2 regions of the Mesorhizobium sp. M0195 genome follow, and region 2 is predicted to be linked to the other one. Evidence: riboswitches for the same ligand, from Rfam matches in the RefSeq annotation. Region 2 holds a riboswitch; the other holds the start of a gene.
The links. A riboswitch is a leader RNA that binds a small molecule or an ion and turns the genes downstream of it on or off. The one in region 2 is predicted to bind S-adenosylmethionine.

Region 1 (4,156 bases), on a different contig from region 2:
CATGTCGCCCGCCTTCGCCCAGGATGCCGGCGAGGAGCCGGAAATCGCCGGAATCTATGTGATCGGCGACGACGGCGCCCCGTTCCGCGTCGGCTTCACGCTGTCGAACGAGTTTTCCGACCACGTCACCGAGCGCGTGAATTATCTCTTCCTCGCCCATTCGAAACTGCGCAACGCCTCGTTCGGGCCGGAGATCCTGATCGGCGACCTGCCGTCCGACATTCGCGGCGCTTCACGCATCCTGCGCCACGGCAAGCTGCTTTGGGAAAAGCCGTTCCTGTCGGGCGAGGCGAACATGTCGCACACCATTGGCAATCTCGAGCATCACCACTTCAAATACTCGGCCTTCCGCCAGCCGGGCGACGTGCATGTGCACATGTTCGGCACGGCGACGCTGTCCTTCGCCGACGGCATCAGGACCGAGGCCGGTGACGTATTCGAAATCGAGGCGCAGGATTTCGGCCTGCCGCTGCGCAACCCGCTTGAAATCGAGCAGCCGGTGAAGGTGGCGGTGAAGGCGCTTTGAGGCGTCGATGACAGCGTGATCTCCCCCCTCGTGGGGGAGATTGGCAGTTCCAAACTCATCGCGCGGCGCGGAAATGCTTGGACAGTTTCAGGCCCTGCGCCTGATAGTTCGAGCCGAGATCTGTGCCGTAGAGTGCCTGCGGCCGTTTCAGCATATGCTCGTAGACCAACCGTCCGACGATCTGGCCGTGGTCGAGGATGAACGGCACTTCGTGGCTACGCACCTCGAGCACCGCCCGGCTGCCGGTGCCGCCCGACGCCGAATGGCCGAAACCCGGGTCGAAGAAACCGGCATAATGGACGCGGAACTCGCCGACCAGCGGGTCGAAAGGCGTCATTTCGGCGGCGTAGAGTGGCGGCACATGCACCGCCTCGCGCGACACCAGAATATAGAATTCGTCCGGATCGAGCACCAGCTCGCCGGCACCGCTCTTGTAGAGCGGCTCCCAGAAATCGACGACATCCTGCGCGGCGCGCTTGTCGACGTCGACCAGGCCGGTGTGGTGCTTGCCGCGATAGCCGACCAGCCCGTCCTTGTCGCCGTCGAGATCGATCGACAGCGCGATTCCCCCGCCTGAGATGTTGGGTGGTTCGGTGGCGACCAACATTTCGGCGCGGTGCAACTCGTGCAGCTCGCTTTCCGACAAGAGCGCATTGCCGGTGCGGAACCTGATCTGCGACAGCCGCGAGCCGGTCCGCACGATGATCGGGAAAGTGCGCGGGCTGACCTCCAGATAGAGCGGGCCTTCATAGCCGGCGGCGATCTTGTCGAACTCGTGGCCACGGTCGGTCATTACCCGGGTGAAGATATCGAGCCGTCCAGTCGAGCTTTTCGGGTTGGCGGAGGCGGAAATATGGGCGGGCAGCGCCAGGCTTTCGAGCAGCGGCACGATGTAGACGCAGCCGGTTTCCAGCACCGCACCTTCGGCGAGGTTGATCTCGTGCAGCTTCAGCCGGTTGAGCTTGTCGACAACCCTGTGGTCCGGGCCGGGCAAGAAGGAAGCACGCACTCGCCATGCCTTGTCGCCGAGCCTGAGGTCAAGGCTGGCCGGCTGGATCTGATCGGCATCGAGCATGCGCGGCGACTTCAGCGCGCCCGTCTGGAACAGCGCGGAAATATCCTGATCGGGAAGAATGCCTGTCTGCCGCAAGGGTCTGGCTCCGTTCGAACGCCGGGCGAGGTCTTGTTCTGTCGCAGGTCCGACCGTGGACGCCTTTGGCACCTGCTTGGTACAATCCTCTTAATCATGCCGGCAATTGACGCAAGCGTGGCGCGGGTCTAAAGCTCGTTATCCCGTGGTGATTTGGCCGGTCGGCTTGCAGCCACGTTAAACAAGTCGCTAAAGGACCGTCGGCCGCAAGGCCATATGGACCGGTTGCGACTTTCGCGGCCGGTTTTTTGTTGTTTGGACCAATTTTGGTGTTTGGATGGAATGATGACCAAGAAGCGCGACTGGAAGCCTCAGACCGCACTCGTGCATGCCGGGACGCTGCGTTCCGGCTTCGGCGAGACCTCCGAGGCGATGTATCTCACCCAAGGCTATATCTACGAGACGGCGCAAGCGGCGGAGGCCCGCTTCAAGGGCGAGGAGCCGGGCTTCATCTATTCGCGCTATGCCAATCCGACGGTCGACATGTTTGAGAAACGCATGTGCGCGCTGGAAGGAGCCGAGGACGCGCGCGCCACGGCATCCGGCATGGCGGCGGTGACGGCAGCACTGCTGTGTAGCGCCAAGGCGGGCGACCATATCGTAGCGGCCCGCGCGCTGTTCGGCTCCTGCCGCTGGGTGATCGAGACGCTGGCGCCGAAATACGGCATTGAGGCAACGCTGGTCGACGGCACCGACATCGCCAATTGGGAAAAGGCGGTCAAGCCAAACACCAAACTGTTTTTCCTGGAAAGCCCTACCAATCCAACGCTGGAGGTAGTCGACATTGCCGCCGTGGCGGCACTTGCCAATTCGATCGGCGCCAGGCTGATCGTCGATAATGTCTTCGCTACGCCCTTGCAGCAGAAACCCCTGCAGCTCGGCGCCCACATCGTCGTCTATTCGGCCACGAAGCATATTGACGGCCAGGGGCGTTGTCTTGGCGGCATCGTTCTGTCGGACAAGAAATGGATCGACGAGAATCTGCATGACTATTTCCGCCACACCGGCCCCAGCCTCTCGCCCTTCAATGCCTGGACGCTGCTGAAAGGCCTGGAGACGCTGCCGCTACGCGTACGCCAGCAGACGGAAAGTGCCGGCCGCATCGCGGATTTCCTGGCCGAGCGCCCGCAAATCGCCCGCGTCATCTATCCCGGCCGCGCCGACCACCCGCAAGCGGCCGTGGTCAAGAAGCAGATGTCGGGCGGCTCGACGCTGATTTGCTTTGATGTGAAGGGCGGCAAGCAGGCGGCCTTTGCCTTCCAGAACACACTCGACGTCGTGCTGATTTCCAACAATCTCGGCGACGCCAAGAGCCTGATCACCCATCCGGCGACGACCACACACAAGAACTTGACTGATGAAGCCCGCGCCGAGCTCGGCATCGGACCGGGAACGCTCAGGCTGTCAGTCGGCCTTGAGGACGCCGACGACCTGCTCGAAGACATCGAGCAGGCACTGAGAGTTGCCGGATAAGGGCTGGCCGAACAGAGGCAGCGGGGACGTGCCGATCAGGCGCCGGACGGGGTCTCTTCCAGCTCCGCGACAGTCTTCGTCTGGATAGTCATCACGTTGCCGCGCCAGTCGATGGCGCCGCTCAGCCATCCGCGCGCCCAAATGACGGGAAGCATCAGGTCTCGTGCCATCATCGCCGGGATCGTGCGCGGCGACAGGTGCCATCCCTTGGCCGAGGCCAAGGCGCATTCCGGCAGGTAGGCCGCGACCAGCACGGCGACGGCGGTTGCCGGCAGGCTGACGCCGGCGTCAGCCGCGGCGATCAGTGCAAGCACCAGCGGCGGTGCCGCTCCGATCAGGATTTCGGGGGCAAAGAACAGTGCAAAGGTGACGCGGCGCAGCCGCGCCCAGCGCGCCTGCCGCGACCAGATCTCGCCAAGCGTGCGCCGGCCGAGCGGCTGTTCGAAGGGAGAGGCGACAAGATTGACCCGTAGTCCGAGCCCATTGACCAGCTTGGTCGCGGCGGCGTCCTCGGCGATCTCGGCGGCAAGCGCGCGGATGCCGCCATTGGCATCGAGCATTGGCTTGTTCCACAACATGCTCTTACCCTGGGCGAAGCCGAGGCCGAGCGCCTCTCCAGCGTACTGCCAGCGTGCCTGCAGCGTGTTGAGAAAGGCGCATTCGACCTCCCCCCAGAAGCCGTCCGGCCGCGAGCCGATTGGCGTCGAGCAGACGAGGCCGGTGTCATGCCGCCACGCCGCCATCAGGTGCTGGACGTAGTCGCTCGGCATAAGCACATTGGAATCGGCAAGGATGACCCAGCGATAACGCGCCGCCTCCCAACCCTTCACGCAATTGTTGAGTTTTGGATTGCCGCTGATGCGGTCGTCACCGACCAGAAGGCGGGCGCGAATAGCTGGAAAGCGCGCCATTGCGGCGGTGATCGGCTTGACCACCGGGTCGTCGGCATGGGCGACACAGAAGATGAGTTCGTAGCGCGGCCAGTCGAGTGAGAAGGCGCGCTCCAG
Region 2 (4,156 bases):
TCGGTGCCGATGCTCATGCGCAGCGCGTTCGGAAAGCCGTAGCCGGAAACGCGCCGCAATATGTAGCCGCGCGCACTGAGGTAGTCGTCGGCGGCCGCTGCCGAATGCTTTTTGTCCTCGGGAAAGTGGATGAGGATGAAATTGCCGACGCTCGGCGTCACCCGCAGCCCGAGCCCGCTTAATTGCTCGCTCAGCCAGGCCAGCCAGGTCTCGTTGTGCGCGACGCTGCGTTCGATGTGGGCACGGTCGCGGATCGCCGCGATACCGGCCTCGATAGCAGTCGCATTGACGTTGAAAGGCCCGCGCACGCGGTTGATCGCGTCGATGATATGCGTTGGCGCATACATCCAGCCGATCCGCGCCCCGCCCAGGCCCAATTTAGAGAAAGTGCGGGTCATGACCACGTTTTCCGCGCTGCCCACCAACTCGACGCCGGCTTCATAGTCGTTGCGCCGGACATATTCGGCGTAAGCGGCATCCAGCACCAGAAGCACGTTTCGCGGCAGGCCGGCATGCAGGCGGCGCACCTCCTGGAACGGCACGTAGGTGCCGGTTGGATTGTTGGGATTGGCAAGGAAGATGATCCTGGTACGCGGCGTCACCGCGGCAAGGATTGCATCGACATCGGCGCGTTCATCGGTCTCCTTGACCGTCACCGGGACGGCACCGGCCGATTGTATGTAGATCTTGTAGACCATGAAGCCGTGTTCGGTGATGATCGCTTCGTCGCCGGGTGCGAGGTAGGTCTGCGCCAGCAGGCCCAGAATCTCGTCGGAGCCATTGGAACAGACGATGTTCGCCGGGTTGAGCCCGTGCACCTCGGCGATCGCTTCCCTCAGGCGCCTGGCGCTGCCGTCGGGATAGACCGCGAGCTTGTCGGCGACCGCGCGCGCGGCCTCTATCGCCTTTGGCGAAGGGCCGAGCGGGTTCTCATTTGACGACAATTTATGGACCTTGGCGACACCTTCAGGCGCCGTGCTCTTGCCGGGCACATAGGCTTCGATATCCATGATGCCGGCGCGGGGCCTTGGACGTGTCTGATCCGGTATCTGGCTCATTCCATGAAATCCGTCGAGAGTGCCTCCATCCGGAGGCCGCAGCGGAAATACAAGCCGTGGCCCGGAATGTCGAGGGGCGGTAAATCGGGATCAAGAACTTGCCGTTGACGAAGCCATGCGTCGGTCCTAGAAGAGCAGCGAAAGTTCCGTGGTGATTTGGCCGGTCGGCTTGCAGCCACGTTAAACAACTTGCTAAAGGGCCGCTTGCATCTTGTAACCGGCTTTGCGAAGGCATGGCCGGTTTTTTGTTGCCCTGGCTGGTTGTTGCCCAGACCGGCGGTGGACAACTGAAGGCCGGGCAAGGAGATGTGATGGTCGCTTTGCGCGCGCGAAAAACCAACAACGAGGCCGACCAGCCGTCGAGCCCGGTGTTGCGTTTCGGCGCCGACAAGCCGCTCAAGCTCGACGCCGGCACGCTGCTGTCGCCGTTCCAGATCGCCTACCAGACCTATGGCACGCTCAACGACGAGCGCTCCAACGCGATCCTCGTCTGCCATGCGCTGACCGGCGACCAGCATGTCGCCAACACCAATCCGGTGACCGGCAAGCCGGGCTGGTGGGAAGTGCTGATCGGCCCCGGCAAGATCATCGACACCGATCGTTTCTTCGTCATCTCGTCCAACGTCATCGGCGGCTGTCTCGGCTCCACCGGCCCCGCCTCGACCAATCCCGCCACCGCCAAGCCCTACGGGCTCGACCTGCCGATCATCACCATCCGCGACATGGTGCGCGCGCAGCTGATGCTGGTCGAGCATTTCGGCATCGAACAGCTGTTCAGCGTGCTGGGCGGCTCGATGGGCGGCATGCAGGTGCTGCAATGGGCCTCGAGCTATCCCGAGCGCGTCTTCTCGGCGCTGCCGATCGCCACCGGCGCCCGCCATTCTTCGCAGAACATCGCTTTCCACGAGGTCGGCAGGCAGGCAGTGATGGCCGACCCGGACTGGCATGGCGGCAAATATTTCGAGCACGGCAAGCGGCCGGAAAAGGGGCTGGCGGTGGCGCGCATGGCCGCTCACATCACCTATCTGTCGGAAGCAGCGCTGCACCGCAAGTTCGGCCGCAACCTGCAGGACCGCGAAGCGCTGACCTTCGGCTTCGATGCCGACTTCCAGATCGAGAGCTATCTGCGCCATCAGGGCATGACCTTCGTCGATCGCTTCGATGCCAACTCCTATCTCTACATGACGCGGGCGATGGACTATTTCGATCTCGCCGCCGACCATGGCGGCCGGCTGGCCGATGCGTTCGCCGGCACCAAGACGCGCTTCTGCCTGGTTTCGTTCACCAGCGACTGGCTGTTCCCAACCGAGGAGAGCCGCTCGGTCGTGCACGCGCTGAACGCGGCCGGCGCCTCGGTATCGTTCGTCGAGATCGAAACCGACCGTGGCCACGACGCCTTCCTGCTCGACGAGCCGGAACTGTTCGCCGCCATCAAAGGCTTCATCGCCTCGGCGGCGCGGGCCAGAGGGCTCGGCGCATGACCCCGAAAAGCTGCAGGCTGTTCGGATCAGGATCATGCGCCAGGCATCGGCGCATGACTCCGAAAAGTTGCAGACTTTTCGGATCAGGATCATGCGCCAGGCAGAAGGCGAGCCCATGAGCGTCAACCGCGCCCAGCGCGTCGACCTCGAGGTCGTCGCCGATCTCATCCCGCCGCAGTCGCGGGTGCTGGACGTCGGTTCCGGCGACGGCCTGCTGCTCGAATTGCTGCAGGCGACCAAGAAGGTCGACGGTCGCGGGCTGGAACTGTCGCAGCGCGGCGTCAACGAATGCGTGGCGCGCGGCCTGTCGGTCATCCAGGGCGATGCCGACAAGGATCTCCAATTCTATCCCGATAAGGGCTTCGACTTCGTCGTTTTGTCGCAGACCTTGCAGGCGACCCGCAATCCGAAATTAGTGCTCGACGAACTGCTCAGGATCGGCAACCGCGCCATCGTCTCATTCCCGAATTTCGGCCACTGGCGGGTGCGCTTTTCGCTACTGTTCAACGGCCGCATGCCGGTGACCAAGGACCTGCCCTATTCCTGGTATGACACCCCCAACATCCATTTCTGCACCATTCGCGATTTCGTCAATCTGTGCGACGAGCTTGGCGCGACGGTGGAAAAGGCGACCGCGCTCGACGCCAATGGCCAGCGGATCGGCTTCTCGATGCCGTGGTGGTTCTGGAATTTTTTCGGCCAGCAGGCGGTGTTTCTGCTGAAACGATAAGAGCCAATCGTCCCAGATCGTCCCCTTATTCGAGAACGTCGGTGGCCTTATGCGGGTGCTGGACGCCATCGACCAGGACCACGTCGGACTGAGAATTCTCGGTGCGCAGCGGCAAGATCTCCTGATAGGCGGGCGAGCGGTACCATGCGCGCGCCTGCTGCATGTCTGGAAATTCGATCATGACGAGGTGGCCCGGCCAGGTGTTTTCAACGACTTCCACCTCGCTGCCATGCACGATGAAGCGCCCGCCAAACGGCTCCAGCGTGGCATCGATCTTGTGCAGGTACTCGACGATCTGCGGCCCTGGCGTGACCTGGTGCATATGCGCGACGGCGCAGGCGGTCATGGCTGTCTCCCTGGTGGTCGAAGCCGGACAACCGGCTTGATGGGAGCAGTTTGCCGAGACCTTGCACGCTGGTCGATTACCCCCGAGGTAATGAAACTGAATACAAAACCGACGCGCCTCTGCCGTTGCTGCTCCGAACAGGGCCGTGCGCGAGCCCTGCTGTCACCTGAAAAATATTTCCGCCTGGCACCGATGATTTCCACCCACCTGCGCTGTCCTTATCGATGAGCGCGCCTGGATGGTCCGGCGGCCGGGAGCAGAGAGGTGATCCATGGGATCGTTGCAAGGTCAGAATGTTGTAGTCGTCGGAGGCAGCCGCGGGGTCGGCCGCTCCATCGCGGAGGCCGCCCTCAAGGAGAGAGCGACGGTGCTGGCCGTGGCCCGCGGAAAACAGGCCCTGGCGCAATTTGCCTGGGAGGTCTCGGGCGTGAAGACGCTCGTGGTCGATGCGACGGTGGACTCCGCCCCCGATAAGGTCTTCGCCGCGCTGGAACCGGACGTGCTGGTAATCTGCGCAGGCGCGCTGGCCCCTTCCGCGCCG

Region 1: another riboswitch for S-adenosylmethionine. It lies ahead of NKJ12_RS08955 (O-succinylhomoserine sulfhydrylase); the one in region 2 lies ahead of metX (homoserine O-acetyltransferase MetX).

The regions. Positions count from the first base shown of each region.
Region 1 covers NZ_JAMYSV010000003.1:147,171-151,326, forward strand. Annotated here, with positions in the region: gene araD1 (AraD1 family protein) at 1-526, shown strand, start outside; gene NKJ12_RS08950 (2'-deoxycytidine 5'-triphosphate deaminase) at 582-1,676, opposite strand; SAM riboswitch at 1,812-1,889, shown strand; gene NKJ12_RS08955 (O-succinylhomoserine sulfhydrylase) at 1,959-3,149, shown strand; gene NKJ12_RS08960 (ceramide glucosyltransferase) at 3,185-4,156, opposite strand, start outside.
Region 2 covers NZ_JAMYSV010000009.1:129,101-133,256, reverse strand. Annotated here, with positions in the region: gene hisC (histidinol-phosphate transaminase) at 1-1,058, opposite strand, end outside; SAM riboswitch at 1,197-1,274, shown strand; gene metX (homoserine O-acetyltransferase MetX) at 1,370-2,539, shown strand; gene metW (methionine biosynthesis protein MetW) at 2,655-3,269, shown strand; gene NKJ12_RS19105 (DUF1330 domain-containing protein) at 3,295-3,615, opposite strand; gene NKJ12_RS19100 (SDR family NAD(P)-dependent oxidoreductase) at 3,887-4,156, shown strand, end outside.